DNA from 3 places in the Arthrobacter sp. P1_D12 genome. Region 2 is predicted to be linked to each of the others. Evidence: predicted binding sites of a transcription regulator. Region 2 holds the regulator's gene; each other region holds the start of a gene.
What was found. The regulator LexA, encoded in region 2, represses DNA repair genes until DNA is damaged. The targets are predictions, from matches to a motif close to TCGAACANNTGTTCGA.

Region 1 (9,522 bases), on a different contig from region 2:
CGGCGTCGCCGGGAGCCAGGTGTTTCAGCGCCGCGCAGCCCAGGAGCCGGGAGTCCTGCCGGGCGGTCCAGAAGCTGATGCCGGGTCCGGCCAGCGCGGCGGGATCAAGGGCGTGGACGCTTTCCGGCGGGGAGGTCGCGTACATGTCGGCGAGGTGTTCGCCCAGGAGCCGCAGGACGTCCTCGCGCTCCGGGGTGTCGCGCCCAATCCGGACCGTGCCGCCCTCGGCGCCGGCCACCCGGGTCAGCGGGGCCGGCGGGCGGCGTGTTCCCGCGCCAGCACCGCGTAGGAGTCATCCGGCGTGCCCGGGGTGAAGCTGCCGTATTTACGTTCGACGGCGGTCCGGATCAGGAAATCCGCGAGAGCCGGGTTCTTGGGCAGCAGCGAGCCGTGCAGGTAGCTCGCCACGATGTTGCGGTAGCGGGCGCCCTCCTGACCGTCCGTGCTGTTGTTGCCGGTGCCTTTGGCCGTCGTCCCGAGCGGTTCGACGCCCGGTCCCAGAGTGGTCTGGCCGCTGTGGTTTTCGTAGCCGAGGATGCTGCCGAATTCGGGGGAGGAGACCGTGACGTTGCCGATCAGGCGCTCGTCGGTGCCGTGGGTTTCCACGTCCAGGATGCCGATTCCCGGAAGGACGGACCCGAGCCGGGTCTTGAAGAATTTCCCGAACAGCTGGTACAGCCCGCAGATCACGAGCATCGGGGTGCCCTCGTCGGCCATCTGCTTCAGGGTGGACTCGCGCGAGAGGAGGTCGTCCTGGATGACGAGCTGTCCGCTGTCCTGGCCGCCGCCACCGACGATCAGGTCCACGTCTGCAGGGAACGGGTCACCAACGTTGTACTCGAGCAGTTCCGGCGTGTAGCCGTGCCAGCGCAAGCGCTGCGCGAGGACCAGGGCGTTGCCCCAGTCGCCGTAAATGTTCATGTCCCGCGGGTAGAGCTGCAGGACCCGGATGGTTCCCTTGCTGGGGGCCGCGGAATCTTCGGGCGGAAGTTCGTGCCCAAAGGACAGCTCGTTCGGGGTTTCGGGGGACCCGGGGGTCATGAGACCACCTCCACTGTGGTGATTTTGGACAGCTCGCGGCGGATAGCCAGCATGGCCGTGTAGGTGCAAAAGATCCTCTTCGGCTTGCCCTCGCCGCCGCGGATGAACGCTGCCAGTGCCGGCGCAATGTCCGTGTCGACGGCGCCGATCGCGACGTCGTCGTACTGGAGCCGCAGCGCCATGTCATACGCGCGGGAGCCCGTGAGCTGGTCCACGCCGCTGGCGCGGAGCGTGTCGAATTCGACGTCCCACAGCCAGGACATGTCCCGGCCGTCTGCGTAGTTGTCGTTGATCGCGATCATCGTGGCGTACCCCCCGGCCGGGAACGACTTGAGGCCGAGCCGGAAACCGCTGGGGTTCTTGACCAGCACCAGTTCCAGCGGCAGGCCATCGACCACGAGGCTTTCGCCGCGGCCGAACGCCGGCGCCACCTTGGACAGCGCCGTGAGCAGGCCGGCCTGGTCGGTCCCGGTGCCGCGGGCGCCGGAGACGCCGCGGGCCAGGGTCAGCGCGGCGGCGGCATTGAAGATGTTGTAGACGCCGCGCAGTTTCATCCCCGTGGTGACCGTCGCGCCGTCGTACTCGAAATCGGCGTCGTCGGCGCCCACTCGGCGCAACACGACGTCGGCGGCGGCCCGGGCGGGGGCGGCCGGCACCGGGCTGCCCGGGGCGGCGCGCATGTCGTCGTCGTTGGGGAAGGTGCTCAGCAGCGAATCGTCGAGCCCGAAGTAGAGCACCTCCGGCCCGTCCAGGGTCTGGGCGATCCGGGCAACGCGCGGGTCTTCCCGGTTCAGGACCACGGTCCCGGTGGTCTTGGACGCGATGTGCTGGAGCAGTTCGGCGGTCTTGTCGATCTCGCCGAACCGGTCCAACTGGTCGCGGAGGACATTGAGCAGGAGGCTGTACCGCGGCGGGACCTTGTTGACGAAGTGGACGGCATGCGCCTCATCCAGTTCCAGGACCGCGACGTCGGCATCGAGCCGGCCCCGCCAGTCGACCTCGCCCAGGAGGGCCGCGGCCACGCCTCGGGTGAAGTTGCTGCCGGTGCGGTTGGTGAAGACCTTCAGTCCCTGGCTCTCGAGCAGTTCCACGACCATCTTGGTGGTGGTGGTCTTCCCGTTCGTGCCACTGACGACGGCGACCCCCAGCGGCAGCGTGGACAGCGTCCGCCGCATGAAATCGGGGTCGATTTTTTCGACCACGAGCCCGGGGAGGGCCGAGCCTCCGCCCCTGAGCCGGGAGACCCGGCGGACGAACTTGCCGAGCGGAACGCTGAAGTAAAGCATGCTCTGTAATATATCCCAGCAGCGGCATGGAACCCGGACGCCCGGTGCCGCTGCATGCGTCTTCCATGCGTACTGTGCAGCGCAGAGCACTATGCTGTGGGGATGACCACCCCCTCTTTTTCCCCTGAATCCCGCGCGGGAACGGGGCTCCGGATCGGCGTCCTGGCGCTGCAGGGCGATTTCCGGGAGCATCTGCATGCCGTGGAAGCCGCCGGAGCCGCCGGCGTCGGGATCCGGCGTCCCGCCGAACTCGACGGCCTGGACGGACTCATCATCCCCGGCGGCGAATCGACCACGATCGACAAGCTCTCCCGGATCTTCGGGCTCCGGGATCCGCTGCGCGAACGCATCCAGGCCGGCCTGCCCGTCTACGGCTCGTGCGCCGGGATGATCCTGCTGGCGGACGAGATCGCGGACCCGGCGAAGGACCTGGCCGGAAACCCGCAGCAGACGTTCGGCGGACTCGACATCACCGTGCGCCGCAACGCCTTCGGCCGGCAGCGCGAGTCCTTCGAGACGGACCTGGACTTCAAGGGACTGGGCTTTAGCGACACCGGCTCCGGCGTGGCTCCCGTCCATGCGGTGTTCATCCGCGGCCCATGGGTGGAGCGTGTGGGTCCAGGGGTGGAGGTCCTGGCGCAGGCGGAACCCGCGGACCCGGAGCATGCCTCGCATGCCGCTGTCCTGGACGGGACGGCTAGAATTGTTGCAGTGCGTTCCGGCAAGCTGCTGGCCACCTCCTTCCACCCGGAAGTGACGGGGGAGAAGCGCGTGCATGAACTGTTTATTCGAATGATCAGAGGAGAAGCGTAAAGCATGTCAGGCCACTCCAAATGGGCGACGACCAAGCATAAGAAGGCCATCCTTGACAGCCGCCGGGCCAAGTCGTTCGCCAAGCTGATCAAGAACATCGAAGTCGCCGCGCGCATGGGCGGCCCCGACCTCTCCGGCAACCCCAGCCTGGAACTGGCCGTCACCAAGGCGAAAAAGACGTCGGTGCCCGCCGACAATATCGACCGCGCCATCAAGCGCGGCGCCGGGCTCACCGGCGAAGTCGTCGACTACACCGAAATCATGTACGAGTGCCGCGGCCCGCAGGGTTCCGCCCTGCTGATCGAGTGCCTCACGGACAACAAGAACCGTGCCGCCTCCGAGGTCCGGCTCGCCATCTCCCGCAACGGCGGCACGATCGCCGATCCCGGCTCCGTCAGCTACCTCTTCTCCCGCAAGGGCGTCGTCTCGCTGCCGAAGAACGGCCTGACCGAGGACGACGTCCTGATGGCCGTGCTGGATGCCGGGGCCGAGGAAGTCAAGGACAACGGCGACAGCTTCGAGATCCACTCCGAGCCGACCGACCTCCAGGCCATCCGCGATGCCCTCAAGGAAGCCGGCATCGAGTACGACACCGACGAGGCCGAGTTTGTGCCGTCCATGCAGGTGCCGCTGGACCTCGATGCCGCCAAGAAGTTCATGAAGCTGGTGGATGCCCTGGAAGAGCTCGACGACGTCCAGAACGTGTACAGCAACGCCGACCTCAGCGACGAAGTGCAGGCCGCACTGGAAGCCGAGTGACGCACTCACCCAAACGTGACTTTGGGGCCCGGTCTTGACGGCCCAACCGTGACGCTGCGCGTGTTGGGGGTCGACCCGGGCCTCACCCGGTGCGGGATCGGCGTTGTCGACGTCGAGCGGAACCGGCGGGCCACTTTGGTGGCCTTCGGTGTTGTGGGCACGTCTCCCGAGGAGAGCCTGGACCAGCGGCTGCTGGTCATCGCCACGTCCATCGACGAGTGGCTGGACCGCTACGAACCCCAGGTCCTCGCCGTGGAGAGGGTCTTTTCCCAGCTCAACGTCAGCACGGTCATGGGGGTGGCGCAGGCCTCCGGTGTGGTCATTGCGGCCGCCGCGCGCCGTGGCATCCCGGTGGCGCTGCACACCCCGTCCGAGGTCAAGGCCGCCGTGACGGGAAGCGGGACCTCGAACAAGGACGCGGTCACCAAGCTGGTGACCAAGATCCTTCGGCTGGATGCGCCTCCGCGCCCGGCCGACGCCGCCGACGCCCTCGCGTTGGCCATCACCCACGCCTGGCGGTCCGGCGGCGGCACTTCCACCAAGGATGCAGTGACGACGGGGCCGGGCAGCCAGTCCCTCACTCCGGCGCAGCGGGCGTGGGCGGACGCGGAGGCAAAAGCGCGCCGTGCGCGCTGAATGTCCGGCTGTGAAGCCGCGGGGCTTGGTAGGGTATTCGTAGATATGTTCGGATAGCCGGCGTGCCCGGCTGTACGTTCTTTCATCACCCAGTTGTAGACGTCAGTTAGACCAGGAGCCCGGCCTTGATCAGTTTTCTTCGCGGAACCGTTGCGCATGTTGGCCTGTCCTCCGCCGTGATCGACCTCAACGGGGCCGGCATGAGCGTCAATGCCACACCGCAGACCCTCAGCGGCCTCCGGGTGGGTGAGGAGGGGAAGCTGTTCACGTCCCTGATCGTGCGGGAAGACTCGCTGACCCTGTTCGGCTTCGCCAGCGATGACGAACGCGAGGTGTTTGATGTGCTCCTCAGCGTCAGCGGCGTCGGTCCCCGCCTCGCCCTGGCCGTGCTGGCCGTCCACGAGCCGGAAGCCATCCGGGTGGCCGCCCACTCCGGCGACGGCAAGGCCTTCACGAAGGTCCCGGGCATCGGACCGAAGGTGGCCGGCCGGATCGTGCTCGAACTCGCCGGCAAGCTTGTGCCGCACGGCACCGCCGGCGCGCCTGTCGCGGCCGTTTCCGCGGAATCCGTCTGGAAGCCGCAGGTGGTGGCCGCGATGACCAGCCTGGGCTGGTCCGAAAAGGATGCCACGGCCAGCATCGACAAGTCCCTGGCCGATTCCCCGGACCTGGCCGCGAACGGCAATGTGGCGGAGATTCTCCGCGCGACGCTGCGCTGGCTGGGCCAGGACGGCGCCCGCGCCGGGAACCGGGTAGGCGCGCGTGGCTGAGCCGTCGATCGTCGCCGGGGGAGAGGAACCGGAGGAGCGGGTCATCGAAGCCGCCCTGCGGCCCAAGAACCTGCACGACTTCGTGGGCCAGCACCGGGTCCGCAAGCAGCTCTCCCTCGTGTTGGAGGCCTCGCGTATGCGTGGGCGCAGCGCGGACCACGTGCTGCTCTCGGGCCCTCCCGGCCTGGGCAAGACCACGCTGTCCATGATCATCGCCGCCGAAATGAACGTCCCGCTGCGGATCAGCAGCGGCCCGGCCATCCAGCACGCGGGCGACCTTGCGGCCATCCTGTCCTCGCTCTCTGAGGGCGAGGTCCTGTTCCTGGATGAAATCCACCGTATGTCCCGGCCGGCCGAGGAAATGCTGTACATGGCGATGGAGGATTTCCGCGTCGATATCGTCGTCGGCAAGGGCGCCGGTGCCACGGCCATTCCGCTGGAGCTGCCGCCCTTCACCCTGGTCGGCGCCACCACGCGGGCCGGCCTTCTTCCCGGCCCGCTGCGGGACCGGTTCGGTTTCACCGGCCACCTCGAGTTTTACTCCGTCGAGGAGCTGGAACTGGTCCTGCGCCGCTCCGCCGGCCTGCTTGACCTCAAGGTCAACTCCGCCGGATTCAGCGAGATTGCCGGCCGGTCCCGGGGCACGCCACGCATCGCCAACCGGCTCCTGCGCCGGGTCCGGGACTGGGCGCTCGTGCACGGCATCGAGCAAATCGACGCGCGGGCGGCCTCCGCGGCCCTGGACATGTACGAGGTGGACAAGCGGGGCCTGGACCGGCTGGACCGTGCCGTTCTCGAGGCCCTCATCACCAAGTTCGGCGGCGGGCCGGTAGGCCTGTCCACGCTCGCGATCGCCGTCGGCGAGGAAACGGAGACCGTGGAAACGGTCGCCGAGCCCTATCTGGTGCGGGAAGGACTCCTGGGCCGGACGCCGCGCGGCCGGATAGCCCTGGCGCCGGCATGGACGCACCTGGGCTTCGCCATTCCGGCCGGCGCCTTCGGCCAGGACCCGCTGGAACTGTTCCAGGCCGACGAACTGGGCGAGAGCCCGATCGTCGGGTCCGGCGGGGATCTCGGCGAAGAAACCGATCCTCAGTGGATCCGAAACAGCCGCTAGCACCGTTCTTTCAGCTTTTCCCTTTAGACTGGTATGACGCTCGGCACGTCCGGGTTTTGTTTCCGTGGGCGGAGAGCAGGTCGCCGCCGGCGGTCTGGGGGACGGTCTCGCTGCCAGTTTGCTGCGCAGACCCCTGCCCGCGCCGCCAGGAGCAGACGGACGTTGCTGAAAAACAGCTATGCAAGTACAGAACGGAACTTTCCCCTTGGATCCAATGACAATTCTCCTGTTCGTGATGCTTGGCGTGTTCGTCTTCATGATGTTCCGCCGCAACAAGAAAACGCAGCAGCAGCAGGCGCAGCTCCAGTCGAAGTTCGGCCCCGGCGTCGAGGTCATGACGAGTTTCGGGCTGTTCGGCCGGATCGTCGACATTGACGAAGCGGAGAACAAGGTCACGCTTGAGCTTTCCCCGGGCAACACGGCCACGGTGCACCGCCAGGCCGTCACCAAAATTGTGGAGCCGGTTGTCGCCGCCGAGGAGCCCACGGTCGTTCCCGACGACGCTTCCTCGCTGACCACCGAGAAGCTGGGTGCTGAGGGGACCGACGCCAGCGCCCCCGTCCACGACGCACCGCGCGCCGAAACGCCCGAGGAAACCCTGCGCCGCCTCAACGACGAGGGCAAAAAAGACAGCTAGTCTGCCTACCTGAGCTATCCCGCGAAGCAACGGTTGCGGGCATCCGTCGGCGGGCCCAGAGCCCGCGCCGGCGGATCCGCCGTAAATAATAGAAAGATCGACAATGGCACGAACTGGCCCCAAAAACTCAGCCATCAGGATGCTGGTCTGGCTTGGCGTAATCATCGCCGTCATGACGGCTGTCCTGGCGGGCGGCACGATGGCCGGCCAGGCGGGTTGGGCTCCAAAGCTCGCACTGGACCTTGAAGGTGGCACCCAGATGATCCTGGCGCCCAAGGTTGAGGGCGGTTCGGGTATCACCGAAGACCAGCTCAACCAGGCCGTGGCGATCATTCGCCAGCGCGTGGACGGCTCGGGCGTCGCGGAAGCGGAAATCAGCACGCAGTCCGGCCGCAACGTCGTCGTCAGCCTCCCGGGAACCCCTGCCAAGGAAACCCGTGCGCTGATCCAGGCTTCCGCCGACATGAACTTCCGCCCGGTCATCCAGACCGGCCCCGGCGCAGCAGTTCCCGCCGCCTCCAGGACCCCGGATGCCCAGCTGCCGAAACCGACAGCCGCCCCCGCCAACAGCAGCGACGAGAACTGGATTACCCCCGAGATCTACAAGCAGTTCGAGGCCCTCGACTGCGACAACCCCTCCCAGGACAAGCAGCAGCGCTCCGACCCGACCAAGCCGTTGGTGACCTGCGAGCCCGCCTCGGCCAAGTCGCCGGCCATCAAGTACATCCTCGGTCCGGTGGAGGTGAAGGGCTCGAACATCAAGTCCTCCTCCTTCCAGCTGCAGCGCGGCGCCCAGGGTGCCGTGACTAATGAATGGGCCGTCAACATCCAGTTCGATGACGCGGGCACCGCCAAGTTCAAGGAAATCACCGAGCGCCTGTACCAGTTCTACGCCGCCGGCGGCGGCCAGACCGGCTCGGATCCGAAATCCCAGTTCGCGATCGTCCTGGACGACCAGGTCATCTCCGCCCCGCGCTCCCTCGCCGTCATCACCGACGGCCGGCCGCAGATCACCGGCGGATTCACCGAGGAGTCGGCCAAGGCACTCTCCGACCAGCTCCGTTTCGGTGCCCTGCCGATCAGCTTCGAAATCCAGAGCGAACAGCAGATCTCGGCAACCCTCGGCGGTGAGCAGCTCCGCATGGGTATGCTCGCCGGCGTGATCGGCCTCCTGTTGGTGTTTGTCTACTCGCTGTTCCAGTACCGGGCTCTTGGCCTCGTGACCGTGGCATCCCTCGTGATCGCCGGGGTGCTGACGTTCCTGGCCATTGCCATCCTCGGCTGGACCGAAAACTACCGGCTTTCGCTCGCCGGCGTCGCGGGCCTGATCGTGGCCATCGGCCAGACAGCCGACTCGTTCATCGTCTACTTCGAACGCATCCGCGATGAGCTCCGCGAAGGCCGCGGCCTGGTCTCGGCCGTGGAAAACGGCTGGAAGCGGGCCAAGCGCACCATCCTCGCGTCCAAGGCCGTGAACCTGCTCGCCGCCGTCGTGCTGTTCTTCGTGGCAGTGGGCAACGTCCGCGGCTTCGCGTTCACCCTCGGCCTCACCGCGATCGCCGACCTCATTGTCGTCTTCATGTTCACCCACCCCACCCTGCAGTTGCTGGCCCGCACCAAGTTCTTCGGCGAAGGCCACCGGTTCTCGGGCCTGGACCCGAAGCGCCTCGGCGCCGTCCCGCTGTACCGCGGTGCAGGCCGGGTCCGTACCCCGGAGGACAAGCCCGTGGCAGTCGTGCGGGCGAAGAACACCGGCGCCGCCGCCGAGGCAGAACGCCGGATGACCATTGCAGAACGCCGCCTCGCCGAAAAGCAGGATCAGGCACAACAGGCACAGCTCGCCGGTACCTCCAAGAGCGCGTCCAAGGAGGGCAAGTAAATGGTCAACTTCTCAACATTCGGCAATGAGCTGTACACGGGCAAGCGCTCGTACGATTTCGTCGGCTACAGGAAGCTGTGGTTCCTGATCGCCGGAATCGCCGTCGCCCTCTCCATCCTGATCCCGGTCGCCAAGGGTGGGTTCAACCTCGGCATCGAGTTCCGCGGCGGCTCCGAGTTCACGGTCTCCAACGTCAAGACCACTGAGGCCTCCCTCGGCGAGAAGGCCGTCAAGGACGTCGTGGCGGGGTCCGTGCCGCGCGTGGCGAATGTCGCCGGCACCACCATGCGTATCCAGACGGACAAGCTCAGCGACGACGAGACGCTGCAGATCAAGGAGGGCCTCACCAAGGCCTACGGCGTGACGGATAACGAAGTCACCTCGACCTTCGTCGGCCCCACCTGGGGTGCGGACGTCACAAAGCAGGCGCTGATGGGCCTGGCAATCTTTGTGGGCCTGGCTGCCGTCCTGATGGCGCTCTACTTCCGAACCTGGAAGATGTCGCTCTCGGCACTTGTCGGCATGGCCGTCACGATGTTCGTGACCGCCGGTGTTTACGGCCTCAGCGACTTCGAAGTGACGCC
Region 2 (9,522 bases):
GCCCAGCCTCCCGGCCCGCGGCCGTTAGCGCCGTGCGCGGCCCGCAGGGCGCTCCCGGCAACGCAGCAGTCCAGAACCCAGCAGCCCGGGCCACAGCGGTCGAGGACACAGCCCAGGCCACGGCGGTCGAGGCCACAGCCCAGGCCGCTGCCCAGCAGGACGCTGCCCAAAATTCGGCGGCGCAGGGGGCACAGCCGGCTGCTCCGCCGGTGATCGCCGTCGTCGGGCCGACGGGATCCGGCAAATCAGACCTGGCCGTCTCCCTCGCCCTCGAACTCGAGGGGGAAGTCGTCAACGCCGACTCGATGCAGTTCTACCGCGGCATGGATATCGGCACCGCCAAGATCACCGAGGCGGAGCGCCGCGGTGTGCCGCATCACCTGCTGGACATTCTGGACGTGACCGAGGAAGCGAGCGTCTCGGACTTCCAGCAGCAGGCCCGGGCGTTAATCGCCGACATCCACGGCCGGGGTAAGCGGGCCATTCTGGCCGGCGGCTCCGGACTCTACGTCCGCGCCGCCCTCGACGTCCTGGAATTCCCCGGCACGGATCCGAACATCCGCGGCCGGCTCGAGGCGGAACTGGCTACCGCGGGAGCCGCGCCCCTTCGGCAACGGCTCGAGGCAGTGGACCCCGTCTCCGCGGGCAGGCTCGGCGATGAGCGCAGGATCATCCGCGCCCTGGAAGTCTTCGAGCTCACCGGGCGGCCATTCAGCTCCTTCATGCCGGCCCGCCAATACTTCCAGCCTGCCATCCAGATCGGACTCGAGGTGGACCGGGAACTGCTCCGGCAGCGCCTGGCCGACCGGGTCCATGCCATGGTGGACCGGGGGCTCCTGGACGAGGTCCGCCGGCTGGACGCAGCAGGGCTCCGCAGCGGCCGGACCGCGCCGCGGGCCCTCGGCTACGCCCAGTTCCTCCGGGTGCTCGACGGTGCCTCCAGCGTGGAGCAGGCCGCGGACGAAACCATCGTCGCCACCCGGCAGTTCGCGCGCCGCCAGCTGACCTGGTTCCGTGCGGATCCCCGGGTCACCTGGCTGGGCTGGCACGATCCTGACCTCGTGGCCAAGGCCGCCGGCCTCTGCCGGGCGACGCCGGTTCTGCCTCCGGCGTAGCGCTTGGGTCACGGTGCCGGAGCGGTCGGGGCGGAACGGTAACCTTGGAGCATGGACGAATCCCAAGCCGTAGCCGCTGACCGTACTGCCGGCGATACCGCCCCGCTGAGCGGTCTGAAGTTTTCCAAAGGCCACGGAACGGGCAACGACTTTGTCCTGATCGCAGACCTCAACGGCGCGCTCGAGTTGAGCCCGGAGCACGTCGCGGCGCTCTGTGACCGGCACCGTGGCATCGGCGGCGACGGCCTGATCCGGGCCGTGCCCTCCCGGCTCCTGCCCGAGGGGCAGCAATTGCTGACCGCGCACCCCGATGCCGAGTGGTTCATGGACTACCGCAACGGCGACGGCTCGCTCTCTGAGATGTGCGGGAACGGAGTCCGCGTCTTTGTGCACTTCCTCATCGCCGAAGGCCTCGTGGACCTGCCGGCCGGCGAATCGCTCGTCATTGGAACCCGGGGCGGTGCCAAGACGATCGTCCGGACGGCTGCGGGCTACGCCGTGGACATGGGCCCCTGGGAGTTCATTTTCCCGGGCGAGGCGACCGCGCGGGCCATGGACTCGCTGGTCAGCGCCGACGGGCTCGAAGTCGCGCGGCCCGCCCTCTCCGTCAGCATGGGCAACCCGCACACCGTCGTGGCCCTGGCCGAAACAGCCGAACTGGAGGCCACGCAGCTGTTCACTGCCCCCCGGGTGGACCCGACGCCGCCGCACGGCACCAACGTCGAATTCGTTGTGCCCTCCGAACCACTGGTGCACGACGGTACCGGCACCATCACCATGCGGGTCCACGAGCGCGGAGTGGGGGAGACCCAGTCATGCGGCACGGGCGCCTGCGCCGCCGCCGTCGCGATTCGCCATTGGGCCGGGCAGGGCGCGCCGGACGCGTGGAACGTCCACGTCCCCGGCGGCGTCGTCGGCGTGAAATTCTTCCTGGGCCCGGAGGGGCACGAACACGTCGAACTCAGCGGCCCGGCCGTGATCGTGGCTAGCGGGACGCTTTCCTGATTCGAAGGATCCGGAACGACTTCGACGTGCTCTCCCGGGTCACGCTGAAGCTGGCGTCGAGCTCCGCCGAGAGCCAGCGCTGCAGCGAGTCGGAGCCGAGGTTCTTCTGGACCACGAGCCAGGCCGATCCGCCCGGCGCCAGCCTGGGAATCCACAGGCGCAGGAGGGCATGAAGTTCATCCTTGCCGATCCTGATCGGGGGGTTGGACCAGATGGTGTCAAAGCGCAGGTCGGGGTCCACGGCGCCCGGCGTGCTGGCGGATACGTTGTGCAGCCCCAGCAGCCCGGCGTTTTCATTGGTCAGGGTCACGCAGCGTTCGTTCACGTCCACCGCGTAGACCTGGGCGTGCGGTGCCCGCAGGGCCATGGTCAGGGCGATCGGTCCCCAGCCGCAACCGATATCCAGAAGGTTGCCCTGCGGCGACGGCGCCGGGACGTCGGCCAGCAGTACGGCCGTTCCCTTGTCGATCCCGTCCGGGCTGAAGATCCCCGAGGACGTCTGCAGCCGGCGCGTCTCACCGGCAAGATCCACGGTGAGCGGCTTGCGGGTAAATGGCCCGGCCGGCTGGGCGCTGAAATAGTGTGCAGACTCCATAATGGGCCAGATTAGTTCGCGGCCAGCCCGTATGGGAAACCGGGTGGCAGCGCCGGCGTCTGCTACGCTACAAAACATGATCCTGATCTCCAAGTAGCCGGCACGGGTCCCGTCCCGTCCTTGTCAGGGACGCCGGGGACCCCGAAGCGACGCAGGTAAACGCCTTCCGCTGAGTGCGCCATCGCAGGGGTGAGTTTTCTCACCCGCGGGCGCCCGCACCACTTGGAATCCAGCCATTTCCCAGGCACGGAGTTTTGCTAGCACTGTGCTGGCGCTGTACTCCCGGGCCCGGCGTGGCGGAGGCACCCACCTCACCGTGTTTTGCACCGGCACGGCACCGCCCAGACAGCCAGTGTCCCCGTAGCCAGGCGCCTTAGCCGCCTCTACCGTCACCCAGCCACCGCTCTGCACAGAGCCAGCCCCGCCCCGGCGCCGTTGCCGCGGGCATTCCAGGAGGCCCCCATGACCACCCGCCGTCAGCCCAGCGCGAATACCGCCCCACAGAGCAACAATCGGCACTATTCTGAAAGAGCCGAACCTTTAAAGGAGACCATGACCAGCCACCCCAACACCGGACCCGATTCAGCAGCCCAGGACATGAGCCCTGAAGAGATTCAAGCTGTAATCGACCGGATCCTTTCCAAGGACACCCCCGCCCCAGGCCGCGGCGGCGGCGCCGGCACCAGCCATGGCACCGCCGCCGGTGCTGGTACCAGCAGCCCGACGTCGGTGCTCGGCAAGGCGCAGGCCATCTCCCGCCTGGACGAGGTGTACACCAACTTCGACGGCGACCAGCAGGACCTTGAGGAACGGCACGCACTGCGCCGCAAGGCCGGCCTGTCCACCGAGCTCGAAGACGTCACCGAGGTCGAATACCGGCAGTTGCGCCTTGAGCGCGTCGTCCTGGCCGGCCTCTGGACCGAGGGCACCCTCGCGGACGCCGAGAACTCCCTGCGCGAACTTGCCGCCCTCGCTGAGACGGCCGGCTCCGAGGTCCTCGACGGGCTCGTCCAGCGGCGCGCCAAGCCCGATCCCGGGACTTTCCTCGGCTCCGGCAAGGCACAGGAGCTGAAAGCCATCGTGATGTCCACCGGCGCCGACACCGTCGTCGTCGACGCCGAACTGGCCCCCTCCCAGCGGCGCGGGCTCGAGGACATCGTCAAGGTCAAGGTCATTGACCGTACAGCGCTGATCCTGGACATCTTCGCCCAGCACGCCAAGAGCCGTGAAGGCAAGGCCCAGGTGGAGCTCGCCCAGCTCGAATACCTGCTCCCGCGCCTGCGCGGCTGGGGCGAATCGATGTCCCGCCAGGCCGGTGGCCAGGTGGGCGGCGCCGGTGCCGGCATGGGCTCGCGTGGTCCCGGTGAAACCAAGATCGAACTGGACCGCCGTCGGATCCGCACCCGGATGGCCAAGCTGCGGCGCGAAATCGCCGCCATGAAGCCTGCCCGGGAAACGAAGCGCGCCAACCGCCGTCGTAATGCCGTGCCCTCTGTCGCGATCGCCGGCTACACCAACGCCGGGAAGTCCTCGCTGCTGAACCGGCTGACCGACGCGGGGGTGCTGGTGGAAAACGCCCTGTTCGCCACCCTGGACCCCACCGTCCGCAAGGCCGAAACCGCTGACGGGCTGGGATACACCCTGGCCGACACCGTGGGCTTTGTCCGTTCCCTGCCCACCCAGCTCGTGGAGGCATTCCGCTCCACGCTGGAAGAGGTCGCCGACTCTGACCTGATCCTGCATGTCGTGGACGTCTCGCACCCGGATCCGGAGGGCCAGATCGCCGCTGTCCGGACGGTCTTCAGCGAAGTCGACGCGCGCAAGGTTCCGGAAATCATTGTCCTGAACAAGGCCGACGCCGCTGACCCGTTCGTGGTCGAACGGCTCAAGCAGCGCGAGCCACGCCACGTGGTGGTCTCGGCCCGCACCGGCGAAGGCATTCCGGAACTGCTCAAGGCCATCAGCGACGGCATTCCGCGGCCCAGCGTGAAGCTTGAACTGCTCATCCCGTACAACCGCGGGGATCTGATCAGCAAGCTCCACGAGAGCGACGCCGAGATCCTCAGCCTCGACCACGAGGAAACCGGGACCCGTGCCGTGGTGATGGTGCGTGAAGGACTCGCCGCCGAACTGGATCCCTTCATTAGCAATGACTGAGGCTGCGGTGACCAGGACCGACGCCGATCCAGCCGACGCCGAACCAGCCGACGCCGAACCAGCTGATGCTGGGCCGGCCGAAACTGACACCGGCGCCGGCGCCGGTTCAGGTGCCGGCGCGGCCGGCGAGGAGTTTGTTGTTAAGCTGCTCGACCGTGCCGTGTCCGGCATGGGCGGGCAGAGCCGCGATGGCCAGCACGAAATGGCCCGGCAGGTGGCGCGCGCGATAGACAGCGGCGATCACCTGCTGGTCCAGGCCGGCACCGGCACCGGCAAGTCGCTGGCCTACCTGATTCCGCTGATCGCGCATTCGCTGACCAGCAACAAACCCACCCTGGTCTCCACCGCCACCCTGGCGCTGCAGACGCAGATTGTGGGCCGGGACCTGCCCAGGCTGCTCAAGACCATCACGCCCGCCCTGGAGCGGCCCGTCAAGGTCGCCCTGGTCAAGGGCCGTTCCAACTACGTCTGCCGGCACAAACTCGAGGGCGGCTTCCCGTCCGAAGAACCTTCCGAGGGACAGCTGTTTTCCCTGGGCGAGGACACCAGCGTGCCGCATTTCGCCGCCGCACTTGGCGGGCCGTCCTCCCAGCTGGGCAAGGAAGTCGTCCGCCTGCGCGAATGGGCCGAGGAGACCACCACGGGGGACCGCGACGAGCTCATGCCAGGCGTCACGGACCGGGCCTGGCGCCAGGTCTCGGTCACCTCCATGGAGTGCCTCGGCGCGCAGAAATGCCCGCTCGCGGCCGAATGCTTCAGCGAACTGGCACGGCAGAACGCCGCCGATGCCGACGTCGTGGTCACCAACCACGCCATGCTCGCCGTCAGTGCCTTCGAAGGCCTGGCGGTGCTGCCCGAGTACGACGTCGTCGTGGTGGATGAAGCACACGAACTTCAGGACCGCGTCACGGGCGCGGTCTCGGGCCAGCTCTCCGTGGCGATGGTGCACGCCGCCGCGTCCGGGGCCCGGAAGCACACGGGCATCACCGTGGATGCACTGAACAATGCCGCTGCCCACCTGGAGCTCGCCATCGACGGCGTCCCCAGCGGGCTGATGCCCAACGGCCTGAACAGCGGGCAGCTGGACTGCATCGACCAGCTGCGCGACGCATGCCGCGCCGCCCTGTCCGATTCCAAGGGGGACAGCTCCGTGTCGGCGGACGGCGGACGGCAGCTGGCCCGCTCGCGCCTCATGGTCATCCTGGAGCTCTGTGAACGCCTCCTGGCCGCGCGCGAAAACCGCGAAGTCGTGTGGTTCTCCCGCAACAGCAGCTTCGATCCGGCGCAGGGCTACTCGCAGCCGGACGAGAGCGCGCCGGCGTTGATCAATGTTGCCCCGCTGAGCGTCGCAGGGCGGTTGCGCGAGGGCCTGTTCGCAGACCACACCGTCATCCTGACCTCGGCCACACTGGCCATCGGCGCCGCCTTCGAACCCGCCGCCGGCGGCCTGGGCCTGGTTGGCAACGGCGCACCGAGCTGGACCGGCGTCGACGTCGGCTCCCCGTTCGACTACCCGAAGCAGGGCATTCTCTACGTCGCCCGGCACCTGCCCAAACCCGGCCGCGGAACGTCCCCCGAGGCCCTGGACGAACTCGAGAAGCTGATCCGCGCCTCCGGCGGAGGCGCCCTGTGCCTGTTCTCCTCGCGGCGCGCCGCAGAGGAAGCAGCCGAGTCCATGCGGCCCCGGCTGGGCCTCAGCATCCTGTGCCAGGGGGAGTCGACCATGACGGCGCTCGTGCGGCAGTTTGCCGACGAACCTGACACGTGTTTGTTCGGCACCATGTCCCTCTGGCAGGGCGTCGACGTCCCTGGCGTGTCCTGCCGGCTGGTGGTCATCGACCGGATTCCCTTCCCGCGGCCGGACGACCCGCTGATGACGGCACGTTCGCGGGCCGTGGCCCAGGCCGGCGGCAATGGCTTCATGGCCGTCTCGGCCACGCACGCCGCCATCCGCCTCGCGCAGGGCGCCGGACGGCTGATCCGCTCGACCTCGGATAAGGGCGTGGTGGCAGTGCTGGATTCGCGGCTCTCTACGGAGCGTTACGGCGGCTTCCTGCGCGCCGCGCTGCCGCCGTTCTGGCCCACCACCGATTCATCGATAGCCATGGCAGCCCTGAAGCGCCTGGCGAAAGACTCCGCAAAAGCCTAAGTCCCAAACCGGGGCCGCCACCCTGCGCCGGAAATCCGCCGCGGGGTGGCCGCTCCGAACTGGCGGCATGGCCCGGGACGGCTAAGGGGAGCGCAGTTTAGAGTGAGCGCAGTACCGAGACGACCTTGCCCATGATGACGGCGTGGTCGCCCAGGATGGGCTCGTACTGGGTGTTTTGCGGCAACAGCCACGTGTGGCCGTCCCGCTGGCGGAAGGTCTTGACCGTGGCTTCGTCGTCCAGCAGGGCGGCAACGATGTCGCCGTTCACGGCATCGCCCTGGCGGCGGACAACCACCCAATCGCCGTCGCAGATGGCGGCGTCGATCATCGAGTCGCCGGCCACTTTGAGCATGAAGAGTTCGCCATGGCCCACGAGCTGGCGGGGCAGCGGCATGACGTCCTCCACCACCTGGTCCGCGAGGATCGGCCCGCCGGCGGCGATGCGTCCGACGAACGGCACCATTGCCGTGTCGGTGGCGCTGGCCAGCTCAGTCACTGACAGGCCGCCGACGGCCCGCAGGCCGCTTGACTTCTCGACACCGGAAATCGGTGTGGTCCCCTCGTCCAGGGTCAGCGGCATGAGCACTTCCATGGCCCGCGGGCGCTTCGGATCACGCCGCAGGTAGCCGAGCTTTTCGAGCTGGGAGAGCTGGTGGGTCACGCTCGAGAGGCTGGCGAGACCGACGGTGTCGCCGATTTCGCGCATGGACGGCGGATAGCCCTTGTCCGTGACGGACCGCTGGATGGTCTCCAGGATTTTCTTTTGCCGGACGGTGAGGCTCTTGGGGGCCCGGGCGGGCTGCGGGCTCCGTGGGGTGGCCCTGCCGCCGGTGGCTTGTGCTGCCATGTTCGCCAACGCCTTTCCGTTCCGCCCGGCTGCCGTGGCTGCTGTCACCGGGAACTTCCGGCCTGAAATGTCAGACCCTGCTGATCAACTACGAATGAATTCCCACGGGTAGTTCGAAAGTGGGAGTTCGAAAGTGGTTGTCCTGTCCCTCAAAAATAGGCCAGCCGCAGACCTTTTTCAAACATTTGTTCTAGCGAGTCTCGACATCGTTCGTTAGTAAGTGCTAAAACAGAACTAGCAAGATTCGAATATGTGTTCGATTCCGACGAACTGGGTTCGCAAGCGATGTTCGGTTCTATGTTCGAAGGTTCGGCCGGTTGGCGGCGAGTACGTGAGTACGCCGGGCGGCAACTTATGGTCCAGGAGGGCTCAGTTCATGTCAGTTTCAAGCGCGTTTGACGGCACTAACATTCAGGACGTCACGACCCGCCACCGCGGTGTTGGTCCAGGTGGCGCAGCGGCTCGCCGCAACATCGGACACGGCAGCCTCGGACACGGCAGTCGCGACCAAGGCGGCATGGGCCAGGGTGGTTCCCTTCACGGCAACGTGTACCCGCTCAACGCCAGGCGCCGCAAGGAGCCGCCGCGGTTTCCGGCGGCCGGACCAAGCAGCCGCCGCTGCGGCTCACCCGGCGCGGACGCTTCGTCTTCTTCGGTGTCCCGCTGATCCTGCTGGCGGCGTTCATCCTGTCGTTCAGCGGATTCCTCAACGCTCCCGCGAAAGCGGCAGATTCCGCAGACCAGCTCTCGGTGACGCCGACCGTATCCGTCACAGTCCAACCGGGGGAGTCCCTCTGGGCCATTGCCGGGTCGGTGGCTCCGGAGCGCGATCCCCGCGACGTCGTGGCCGACATCGTGGAGCTGAACAATCTGGACGCCGCGCGTGTGATGCCGGGCCAGCAACTGTTCGTCCCGTCCAAGTAACCACCCCCGGGTGCCGTCGCGGGCGTCACAGTTTCAGCGCCCGTCCCGCTACCACTTAAACTGGTCACGTGACTGACCAGCTTGAGCGCCTCAACCGACTGCCCCTCCGAACCAATCTGCGTGGCCTGCGTCCGTATGGCGCGCCGCAGCTGGACGTCCCCATCCTGCTCAACGTCAACGAGAACACCCATGGGGTCCCGGCCGATGTCCGCGCAGCGATCACCGAGGCCGTGAGTGCCGCCGCTGCCGGGCTGAACCGCTATCCGGACCGTGAATTCACCGAATTGCGCGAAGCCCTCGCCGAATACCTTGGCCACGGGCTGGACGCGGAGAACATCTGGGCCGCGAATGGTTCCAACGAAGTCCTTCAGCAGATCCTCCAGGCCTTCGGCGGCCCCGGCCGGACGGCCCTCGGGTTCCCTCCCACGTATTCGATGTACCCGCTGCTGGCCTCCGGCACGGATACGGAATACGTCGTCGGGGCCCGCGCGTCAGACTATGGGCTCAGCGCGGACTCGGCGGCACAGCAAGTCCGCGAGCTTCAGCCCAACGTTGTCTTCCTCTGTTCCCCGAACAACCCGACCGGCACGGGGCTGGGCCTCGATGTGGTCGAGGCCGTCTATGACGCCGGCGAGGCCAGCCAGACCATCGTGATCGTCGACGAGGCCTACCACGAGTTCGCCCACGACGGCACGCCCAGTGCCCTCACCCTGCTCCCTGGCCGGGAGCG
Region 3 (9,522 bases), on a different contig from region 2:
TGAATGCCTCCGCCACCGGGATTCCCACCACCTGGACCGGTGCCAGCCAGGCGGGGAAGGCACCGGCGTAGTGCTCGGTGAGCACGCCCATGAAGCGCTCCACCGAGCCGAACAAGGCGCGGTGGATCATCACGGGCCGCTGCCGGGTGCCGTCGGCGGCCTGGAACTCGAGTTCGAACCGCTCGGGCAGGTTGAAGTCCAGCTGGATGGTGGACATCTGCCAGGTCCGGCCGAGCGCATCCTTGGCCTGGACGGAAATCTTGGGGCCGTAGAATGCGGCTCCGCCCGGATCCGGGATGAGCTCGAGCCCGGAGGCTTCGGCCACCTCGGCGAGGGTGCGGGTGGCTTCGTCCCATGTGGCGTCGTCGCCGACAAACTTGTCCTCGTTCTTGGTGGAGAGCTCGAGGTAGAAGTCGTCCAGGCCGTAGTCCTTGAGCAGGCCCAGGACGAAGTTCAGCGTGCTGGTGAGCTCATCCTTCATCTGCTCGCGGGTGCAGTAGATGTGGGCGTCGTCCTGGGTCATGCCCCGGACGCGGGTCAGGCCGTGCACCACGCCGGACTTCTCGTAGCGGTAGACCGAGCCGAACTCGAAGAGCCGCAGCGGCAGTTCGCGGTAGGAGCGGCCGCGGGACCGGAAGATCAGGTTGTGCATGGGGCAGTTCATCGGCTTGAGGTAGTAGTCCTGGCCGGGCTTGCGCACGGTGCCGTCCTCGTTCAGTTCCGCGTCGATGTGCATCGCCGGGAACATGCCCTCGCGGTACCAGTCCAGGTGGCCGGAGACCTCGTAGAGGTGGCCCTTGGTGATGTGCGGGGTGTAGACGAAGTCGTAGCCGGCATCGACGTGGCGCTGGCGGGAGTAGTCCTCCATGGCCTTGCGGATAATGCCGCCCTTGGGGTGGAAGACCGGCAGACCGGAGCCGAGCTCGTCCGGGAAGGAGAACAGGTCCAGTTCCGCGCCGAGCTTGCGGTGGTCGCGGCGCTCGGCCTCGGCAATGCGCTCCTGGTAGGCCTTGAGCGCGTCCTTGGTGGGCCAGGCGGTGCCGTAGATGCGCTGCAGCTGCTGGTTGTTCTGGTTGCCCAGCCAGTAGGCGGCCGAGGAACGGGTCAGGGCAAAGGCGTTGGAGATCAGCTTGGTGTTCGGCAGGTGCGGGCCGCGGCACAGATCGCACCAGATGCTGTCGCCGCTCTTGCGGTCCACGTTGTCGTAAATGGTGATGTCGCCGGCGCCGACCTCAACGTTGACGCCTTCTCCGGCCTCGGCGGCGTCATTCTTCCTGCCCAGCAGTTCGAGCTTGTAGGGCTCGTCCTTCATCGCTTCGCGGGCCTCGTCCTCGGACACCACGCGGCGCACGAACTTCTGGTTCTGGTTGATGATCTTCTGCATCATCTTTTCGAGCTGGCGGAGGTCTTCCGGGGTGAACGGTTCCGCGACGTCGAAGTCGAAGTAGAAGCCGTCCGTGATGTAGGGGCCGATGCCGAGCTTGGCGTCGGGGCGCAGCTGCTGCACGGCCTGGGCCATGACGTGGGCCGTGGAGTGGCGCAGGACGTTGAGCCCGTCCGGGGAATCAATGGTGACGGCCTCGACATTGGCGTCCTCGGGAAGGGGCTGGTCCAGGTCCTTCAACTCGCCGTTAACGCGGGCCACAACGACGTCGCGGCGCTCAAAGAAGAGTTCCGCGCCGGTGGTCCCGGTAGTCACCTTGGTCTCTTCGCCGTCGACGAGAAGGGTGATCTGCTGGGCATCTGACACGGGTGTCTCCTATTCAAAGTTAAGGCTTCGTAGCTTGTGGCGTACGGGGACCACAGCCAGCCTCGTCCATGCTATCGGTTTCTCCAGAGGCCAACCAACGCGCCACGAGCGAGCCGCACCGCCGTCCGGTCAGCCGCCCAGCCCGGTGATGGCGAGGTTCCTGCTGATCCCGTCCAGGGGGCTGGGCAGGGGGCCGGACAGGTAAGGCTCCTGCCGGCCGGCGGCGCCGGGAGCCGATGCCGGGAACGGGAGGGTCTCCGGGCGGCTGAGGTCCCAGGCCATGGAGGCGCTGATGCTGATCCCCCGCGGCCCGGTCCGGCGGGTGGTGCCGCGGATCAGGAGCAGGCGGGTGCCGAACAGCAAGGGTCCGGACTGCTCCTGTGCCTCGTGGAAGAACACCGAATCCACGCAGCCCGTGCCGTCGTCGACGCTGATGAACACCACCCGCCGGCCACCCCTCATGGGCGGGGTCTGGGTGGCCACCCGGACCCCGGCAACCAGCACCTCCGTGCCATTGCGCAGTCCCAGCAGCTTGTCCGCGGTGGTGACGCCCAGCCGGTCCAGCAGCGGGCGGTGGCTGGTCATGAGGTGCTCGCTGACGTCCACGGCCATCAGGTCCAGTTCCGCCCGGACGTTGTCCACCATGCTGGGCGCGGGCAGTGCCGCCTTGAGGTTCGTCAGCTCCACGTCCCCCAGCGGCAACGCCAGCTGGCCCTCATTGACTTCCACGCCCTTCCGGAAGGGGCGGGCCTGGAGTTTCTGCAGGTGCTGGACCAGGTCCGCCCGGTTTGCGTCTCCCCCGGACGCCCGGTGCAGCGAATCGAAGGCGCCCAGCTGGGCCAGGCGCTGGATGCTGGGCCGGCTGAGCCGCGACCTCGCCCGCAGGTCCGCCAGCGAGTCGTAGGGCTGGCCGGCCACAATCCGTTTCAGCTCGGCGCCGGAGAGCCCGAAGATGCCGTTCAGGCTCAGCCGGATGCCCAGCCTGCCCCGGTCCGGCCCGGATTCCACCCGCTCCACCCGGTACTCGGCCTGGCTCCGGTTGATGTCGAGGGGAAGGATGGGGATCCCCAGCCGGCGGGCCTCGGCCACGAGCAGGCGTTTGGGGTACATTCCGGGGTCGTGTTCCCAGAGCCCGGCGAGGAACGCCTCCGGGTGGTGTGCCTTCAGCCAGGCAGACTGGTAGGTGGGCACGGCGAAGGCGGCTCCGTGGGCCTTGCAGAACCCGAAGCTGCCAAAGGCCTTGAGCGTGCCCCAGACCTTGTCCACCACCTCGGGACTGTAGTTCCGGGCACGCGCCTCCTTCCGGAAGAACTCCTCCACCCTGGCTTCAAGCACGTCATTGCCGAGGGCACGGCGGAATTCGTCGGCCCGCGCCAGCCCGCACCCGGTCATGACGTCGAAGGTCTTGAGGATTTGTTCGTGGAAGACCGTGACCCCGTGGGTCTCTTTCAGGACAGGCTTGAGGTCGGGATGCGGGTAGACCTCGGGGGCGAAGCCGTGCCGGTGCTCCAGGAAGGGCCGGACCATGTCGGATTTCATCGGCCCCGGGCGGAACAGCGAGATGTCAATGATGAGATCGTTGAATTCCCGGGGGGCCAACTTGCCGATCAGTTCGCGCTGGCCCGGGGATTCGATCTGGAAGCAGCCCAGGGTGTGGGTGCTCCTGATCAGCTCATAGGTGGGCTCGTCATCGAGCGGGACCGCGTTGAGGTCGATGTGCCCGTCCCCTGAGATGTAATCCGGGCCCGTCCCGTCCGGGCCGGCCGGATGCGCGCCGGCGGCCACCACCTCGGCCTTGGAGGGATGCAGACGGATCACTTCCCGGACGGCGAAGGCCATCGCGCTCTGCATCCGGACGCCAAGGACGTCGAGTTTCAGCATGCCCATGGGGTCCATGTCGTGCTTGTCGAACTGGCTCATGGGCAGGCCCAGGCCGCTGGGCTGCACGGGGGTGCGGTCCAGCAGGGTGGCGTCGCCGAGGATGACGCCGCAGGGGTGCATGGAGATGTGGCGGGGCAGCCGGTCCAGCCGCTCCGTGAGGTCCACCAGCAGGTCCAGCTGCTGGTTCTCGGAGAAGCCGCGTTGCTCCACCCGGTCCGCGAATTCCTTCAGCTCGGGTTTCTCCACAAGGGCTTCGCGGAAGTGCCGGGCCGAGAACCGCCACAGCTGCTTGGCGATTTCCCCGACCTCGCCGTCGTCCATGCCCAGGGCCAGGCCGGCGTCGCGCACGGCACCGCGAGCGCGGTAACCGTTCTGCATGCTCATCAGCGTGACGCGCTCGGCGCCGAAGCGCTCAAAGATCTTCCGGTAGACGTTGTGCCGTTCGGCGCTTTCGACGTCGATGTCGATGTCCGGCAGCGTGGCACGGTCGCGGGAGAGGAAGCGTTCAAAGATGAGGTCGTGCTGGAGCGGGTTCACCTGGCTGATGTCGATCAGGTAGTTGACCAGGCTGGAGGCGCCCGAACCGCGCGCGGCGGCCCGGACGCCCAGGGCCAGGATCATCCGGGAGACCTCTGCGACGGTCAGGAAGTACGAGGCGAAGCCCAGCGAGTCGATGATCCGGAGCTCGTGCTCCAGCCTGGTCCGCAGCTGCTGTTCCCGCTGCCCGGAAATGCCCGGGAAGCGGCGGCCGATGCCGGCCTCACACCGCAGGGTCAGTTCGGCGAGCGCGTCGCCGTCGATCCCGATCACGGATGCCTCCGGGACCACGGGCTGTTTCCAGCCCATGTCGGCTTCCGGATCCATGCGGCAGCGGTCCGCGAGCGCCTCTGTCTGGGCCAGGAGCCGTTTGAGGTCCGCTGTGCCGTAGCCGGCGGCGTGGATGATCTCCTTGCCCAGCTGCAGCATCCGGGCCGCCGATTTGAGCCAGCCCTGCCCGTTGGGCTGCAGCAGCGGGGCGGCGGAGAGCTCGGGGAGGGATTTCAGCGTCCGGGCCGAGTCCAGCACATCGGCGGTGGCCGCGCCGTCCTCAGCCACGTACCGCACGGCGTTGCTCAGCACGGCGGGCACCCCGTGTTCTGCGGCGAGTTTGAGCATGCGCACCGCGTGGGCGGTGCTCAGCGGTTCCCCGGGCGGGCTGAGCTGGGACACAACCTCTGCCGCCAGCGTTCCGGGGGGCATGGCGTCCAGCCAGCGTTTGAACAGGGTGCGGGGCCGCAGGTAGCGCCGGCCGCCCATGGCCCGGCCGACGTCGGAGTCCGGGCCGATCAGCACTGTCAGGACCGGCTTCAGGGTGTCCGGGTGCAGGGTGCGGGAGGCCAGTTCCGCACGGGTGACGGCCACCGGCACTATTCCCTGCGCCTTGCCCGTGGTGCGGGCGTGGGCGTCGGAGATCAGCCGGCACAGCGCCCGGTAGCCGGCACCGTTGTTGTGTCCGTGCGCCAGCACGAGGACGCGGCCACCGAGCTGGGTGCGATGGTCGCCGTCGTCGTCAAAGACCGCAAGGTCCACCCCGACGATTGCATCCAGCCCGGCTGCCATGCACGCCTTCAGGTGCTTGACGGTTCCGTACAAGCCGTCGCGGTCCGTGCAGGCCAGCGCGGTGGCACCGTCAGCGGCGGCCGCGGCGGCAAGTTCATCCGGCCAGGAGACGCCATAGTGGGCGCTGAACGCGGTGGAGACGTGCAGATGGGTGAAGGTCATGCTGATTCGGGCTTCCGGAGGGGGTGCAGGGCGTCGTGGATCTTCAGGAGCCGCCACCGGCCGCTGCCGACATGCCGGGTCAGGTCAAGGGTGAGCGAGGAATCCGCGGCGTGATCCCCGGCCGCACGCACCTGGACCCGCCAGATCTCATGATCCACCAGGCCCGGCCCGCTTCCCAGTGGCGCCCGGCGTTCCTCGGCCCACCACTGGCGGCGTTCGTACCAGCGGACGGGGTCAGCGCAGACCGTGTAGCGCCGGCCGGCCCAGTCGAGGCGCAGGGGCTGGCCGGAGGGCGTGCAGACGACATCCACGGACTCGCTGAAAATACCCACGTTGCCTCCCGACCCAGTCCGGGCTGGAGCCGGCCCAGTCCCCGCTTCGACTTCCTACGTCCATTCCGCTTCCGGCGCCTTCTGTGTCAACGCCCTCTACTTCAATGCCCTCTGTTTCAACGCCTTCTACTTCAACGCTCTGTATTTATTCGAACATATCTTCGAATAAATACAGTCTACGTCGCGGAGCCGACAAAACCCAGATCGGGGGTGGACGGACGATTGCACAGGTAGCAGGATTGAGCCATGAGCTCCCATATCGCACTCCTGAAGCACGTAAAGATCGCCGCCAAGAATTCAACCTTGGTGGCGACCTTCGATATAGACGGAAATATCCCGGGGCAAGGCGCCTACGTGGTGGGCCTGCTGGCGGCCGGGCCGGACTACTCCCATCAGCGCAGACTGGGCATTGAGTTCATGAACGGTGAGGCCGTGTCCTTCTACTACTTCAACCATGACGGCACGGAAGAGAACTTCGACCTCAAAGGCGTGGAACACTCAGGAAACACCATCACGGGAAACTTCCCCATCGCGACTGTGCTTGGCCTGCCCAAGGGCCATCTCATGACGGCCTTCAGCGATTGTGACGGCCGGGACTACCAGGCCAACGTGCCTGTCGAAGAAGCCCTCTAGGCACCTTCTAGGAGCTGGACTTGTACACTTCCAGCTCGAGCGTGATGAAGGCATCGATCATCGCCCGGTAGGTCTTCTCGACAAGCTCGACGTCGATGTCCTTCTTTTCCGCCGTGGCGCGGACGTGTTCGATGACCCGCTCCACACGCCCGGGCGCGCGGACCTCGGCGCTGTCCGCCTTGAGGGTCCCGGCGATCCGGATCAGCCGTTCCCGGCGCCCGATCAAGGACACGATCTGCTCGTCCACCTCGTCAACAGCCACCCGCACGGCGGCGAGCTGTTCGCGGTCGGCCTGGGCGGCCTTGTCGTCTGCGTGATTTGTGGGCATGTGCATGACAGTATCGAAAGATGCAGCCACGAGTCGACTTCATATCGCTAGGTGTCCGCAGTGTTGACGCCTCACGCCGCTTCTACGTCGATGGCCTCGGATGGCCGGTCCACCGGGAAGTCCCCGGGGAGGTGCTCTTCATCCAGGTCAACCACGGCCTCATCCTCTCGCTCTGGGACGCGGGTCAAATGCAGTCCGAGGCGGCCACCGATCCCCCTGCCGGCATTGCGTGCATCACGCTCAGCCACAACCTGGCCGGCACGGCGGACGTCGACCGGGTGATGGCCGAAGCCGGGACCGCGGGAGCCCGCATCGTTGCGGTACCGAAGACCCAGCCCTGGGGCGGCTACACCGGCTACTTCGCCGATCCCGACGGCTACCGCTGGGAGGTCGCGTTCAACCCCGACTGGTCGGTCGACGGCGGCGGCAAAGTCACGCTCTGACCTCAGGTGACCACTACCGCCCCGTGCCTTGGCAGCCGGCGGGCAGCCGCCAGACAGGGCAGCGCACCCGCTAGAACAGGTTCCCCACCGGCTGGATGAGTTCCGGTGAGTCATTCCTGACGTTCCCGACGGCGGTGCCGACGGCGTCGATCGTCCAGCCTTCCGCGACGTCGTGCGCCCCGGCCCGGACCAGATCCACGAGCCCGGCCGCATCATCGGCCTGGGGGTCCAGCCACGTCTGCATGGTCTCGCGGTTCATGGGCAGCGGAACCCTGTCATGCAGCGCGGTCAGCTCGGCCAGCATTCCCCCGGCGTAGCCCTCCGGCGGCGAGTCGGTGGTCATGATCGAGGTCGAGAGCATCCAGCGCTCCGGGTCGCCCTCTTCCTTGGACGGGTCCCGCCACCATTCATAGAGTCCCGCGAAGACAAGGGGGCGTCCGTCCTTGGGATGGACGTAGTAGGGCTGCTTGGTGCGGCCCTCACCCTTCCACTCGTAGTAGCCGTCAGCCGGGACGGCGCAGCGACGGGCGCGGGTCGCTTTCCGGAAGGCGGGCTTCTCCAGCACGGTCTCGCTGCGGGCATTGATCATCTTGGACCCGATGCCCGGGTCCTTGGCCCAGGACGGCACTAAACCCCAGCGCGCAATGTGCAGTTGGCGGACCGGTTCTCCCTCCACCAGCCGTTCGAGCAGAATCGGCACATCCGCCGTCGGGGCCACGTTCCACGACGGCGGAATCGCGATCTCATCTTCCAGCCCGGCATCGAATTCGGCCAGCAGGTCTCCGACGGCCCGGGCCATCACGTAGCGTCCACACATGGCACCAGCATGCCACCGCACCCATCCCATGTCATCCGCCCGGCCGCCGTCACGCACTCTTCGGGAAGACCATCCTGGGCCCGCCGAGGTCGCCGGAAACCTGCGAACTCGCCGGAACTTTCCGGCGACTTCGCATCTTTACCGCGAATTCGCGTCCGACGGCATAGGTGGCAGCGCTCTCTGCGGGAATAGCGGGCTGCGGGGTACGGTTGTTGGCAGTAACGTACGACTTCAGTGGGCGCCCGGCCCGACATGCCGGACCCAACCACTTACTTGAGGAGAACTTCGTGGACTTCACCCCCGAATCCGGCACCATCACCATGTTTTCGACCACGTGGTGCGGCTACTGCAACCGGCTGAAGAAGCAGCTGGACGCGCAGGGCATCGGGTACACCGAGATCAACATCGAGGAAGTCGAAGGCACGGCCGATCTCGTCGAGCAGCTCAACGGAGGCAACCGCACCGTCCCCACCGTGCTGTTCCCGGACGGCACCGCCGCCACCAACCCCTCCGCAGCTGAGGTCAAGAGCCGGCTCGCCGCCTAGGCCCTTCCTGCATCCAAGGACACCACCAAACCACGACGGCGCGGCCTCCCAAGGAGCAAAGGAGCTTGTTTCATGGTCCATAAAGTCAAAGCCGCAGTAGTCCGGTCCAAGAATGCCGACGTCACCCTGGAGACGATCCTGGTGCCGGACCCCGGCCCCGGCGAGGCCCTCGTGGACATCCTCACCTGCGGTGTCTGCCACACCGATCTGCACTACAAGCAGGGTGCCATCAACGACGACTTCCCCTTCCTGCTCGGCCATGAGGCCACCGGCGTTGTCAGTGCCGTGGGACCGGACGTCACCGAGGTCGCCCCCGGGGACCGCGTGGTGCTGAACTGGCGGGCCGTCTGCGGCGAGTGCCGCGCCTGCCGCCGGGGCCAGCCGCAGTACTGCTTCAATACCCACAACGCCACCCAGAAAATGACGCTGGAGGACGGCACCGAGCTGACGGCCGCGCTGGGCATCGGTGCCTTCGCTGAAAAGACCCTCGTAGCGGCCGGCCAGTGCACCAAGGTGGACGACGACGCCGATCCCGCGGCCGTCGGTTTGCTCGGCTGCGGCGTCATGGCAGGCATCGGCGCGGCGATCAACACCGGAAACGTCCAGCGCGGCGATTCGGTCGCCGTGATCGGCTGCGGCGGAGTCGGCACGGCGGCCGTCGCCGGCGCGGCGCTCGCCGGCGCCACCACCGTGATCGCCGTCGACATCGATGCCAAAAAGCTCCAGCGCGCCAAGGATCTCGGCGCCACCCACACGGTGGACTCCTCCGCCGTCGACCCCGTCGAAGCGATCCGCGAACTGACCGGCGGTTTCGGCGCCGATGTGGTGATCGACGCCGTCGGCCGCCCGGAAACGTATAAGCAGGCCTTCTACGCCCGGGACCTCGCCGGCACGGTGGTCCTGGTGGGTGTGCCGAGCCCCGAGATGACCCTGGAACTGCCGCTGCTGGATGTGTTCGGCCGCGGCGGCTCGCTGAAGTCCTCCTGGTACGGCGACTGCCTGCCTTCGCGCGACTTCCCCACGCTCATCAGC

Region 1: ruvA (Holliday junction branch migration protein RuvA) is a predicted target of LexA. The motif match lies at 4,573-4,588, and genes of this name have one in related genera.
Region 3: AC1DZV_RS07525 (DUF6504 family protein) is a predicted target of LexA. The motif match lies at 5,874-5,889, and genes of this name have one in related genera.

The regions. Positions count from the first base shown of each region.
Region 1 is NZ_JBFUAR010000034.1:12,574-22,095, reverse strand. Features, by position in the region: gene AC1DZV_RS20525 (GNAT family N-acetyltransferase) at 1-238, opposite strand, end outside; gene AC1DZV_RS20520 (type 1 glutamine amidotransferase) at 244-1,041, opposite strand; gene AC1DZV_RS20515 (MurT ligase domain-containing protein) at 1,038-2,327, opposite strand; gene pdxT (pyridoxal 5'-phosphate synthase glutaminase subunit PdxT) at 2,430-3,140, shown strand; gene AC1DZV_RS20505 (YebC/PmpR family DNA-binding transcriptional regulator) at 3,144-3,899, shown strand; gene ruvC (crossover junction endodeoxyribonuclease RuvC) at 3,948-4,535, shown strand; gene ruvA (Holliday junction branch migration protein RuvA) at 4,661-5,305, shown strand; gene ruvB (Holliday junction branch migration DNA helicase RuvB) at 5,298-6,422, shown strand; gene yajC (preprotein translocase subunit YajC) at 6,637-7,059, shown strand; gene secD (protein translocase subunit SecD) at 7,163-8,938, shown strand; gene secF (protein translocase subunit SecF) at 8,939-9,522, shown strand, end outside.
Region 2 is NZ_JBFUAR010000027.1:52,406-61,927, reverse strand. Features, by position in the region: gene miaB (tRNA (N6-isopentenyl adenosine(37)-C2)-methylthiotransferase MiaB) at 1-28, shown strand, start outside; gene miaA (tRNA (adenosine(37)-N6)-dimethylallyltransferase MiaA) at 210-1,115, shown strand; gene dapF (diaminopimelate epimerase) at 1,167-2,120, shown strand; gene AC1DZV_RS18730 (class I SAM-dependent methyltransferase) at 2,101-2,715, opposite strand; gene hflX (GTPase HflX) at 3,268-4,872, shown strand; gene AC1DZV_RS18720 (ATP-dependent DNA helicase) at 4,865-7,021, shown strand; gene lexA (transcriptional repressor LexA) at 7,119-7,868, opposite strand; gene AC1DZV_RS18710 (LysM peptidoglycan-binding domain-containing protein) at 8,619-8,792, shown strand; gene AC1DZV_RS18705 (histidinol-phosphate transaminase) at 8,861-9,522, shown strand, end outside.
Region 3 is NZ_JBFUAR010000008.1:2,057-11,578, forward strand. Features, by position in the region: gene thrS (threonine--tRNA ligase) at 1-1,750, opposite strand, end outside; gene AC1DZV_RS07520 (DNA polymerase III subunit alpha) at 1,880-5,392, opposite strand; gene AC1DZV_RS07525 (DUF6504 family protein) at 5,389-5,724, opposite strand; gene AC1DZV_RS07530 (hypothetical protein) at 5,971-6,357, shown strand; gene AC1DZV_RS07535 (chorismate mutase) at 6,365-6,691, opposite strand; gene AC1DZV_RS07540 (VOC family protein) at 6,706-7,128, shown strand; gene AC1DZV_RS07545 (SOS response-associated peptidase) at 7,199-7,945, opposite strand; gene AC1DZV_RS07550 (mycoredoxin) at 8,233-8,490, shown strand; gene AC1DZV_RS07555 (S-(hydroxymethyl)mycothiol dehydrogenase) at 8,563-9,522, shown strand, end outside.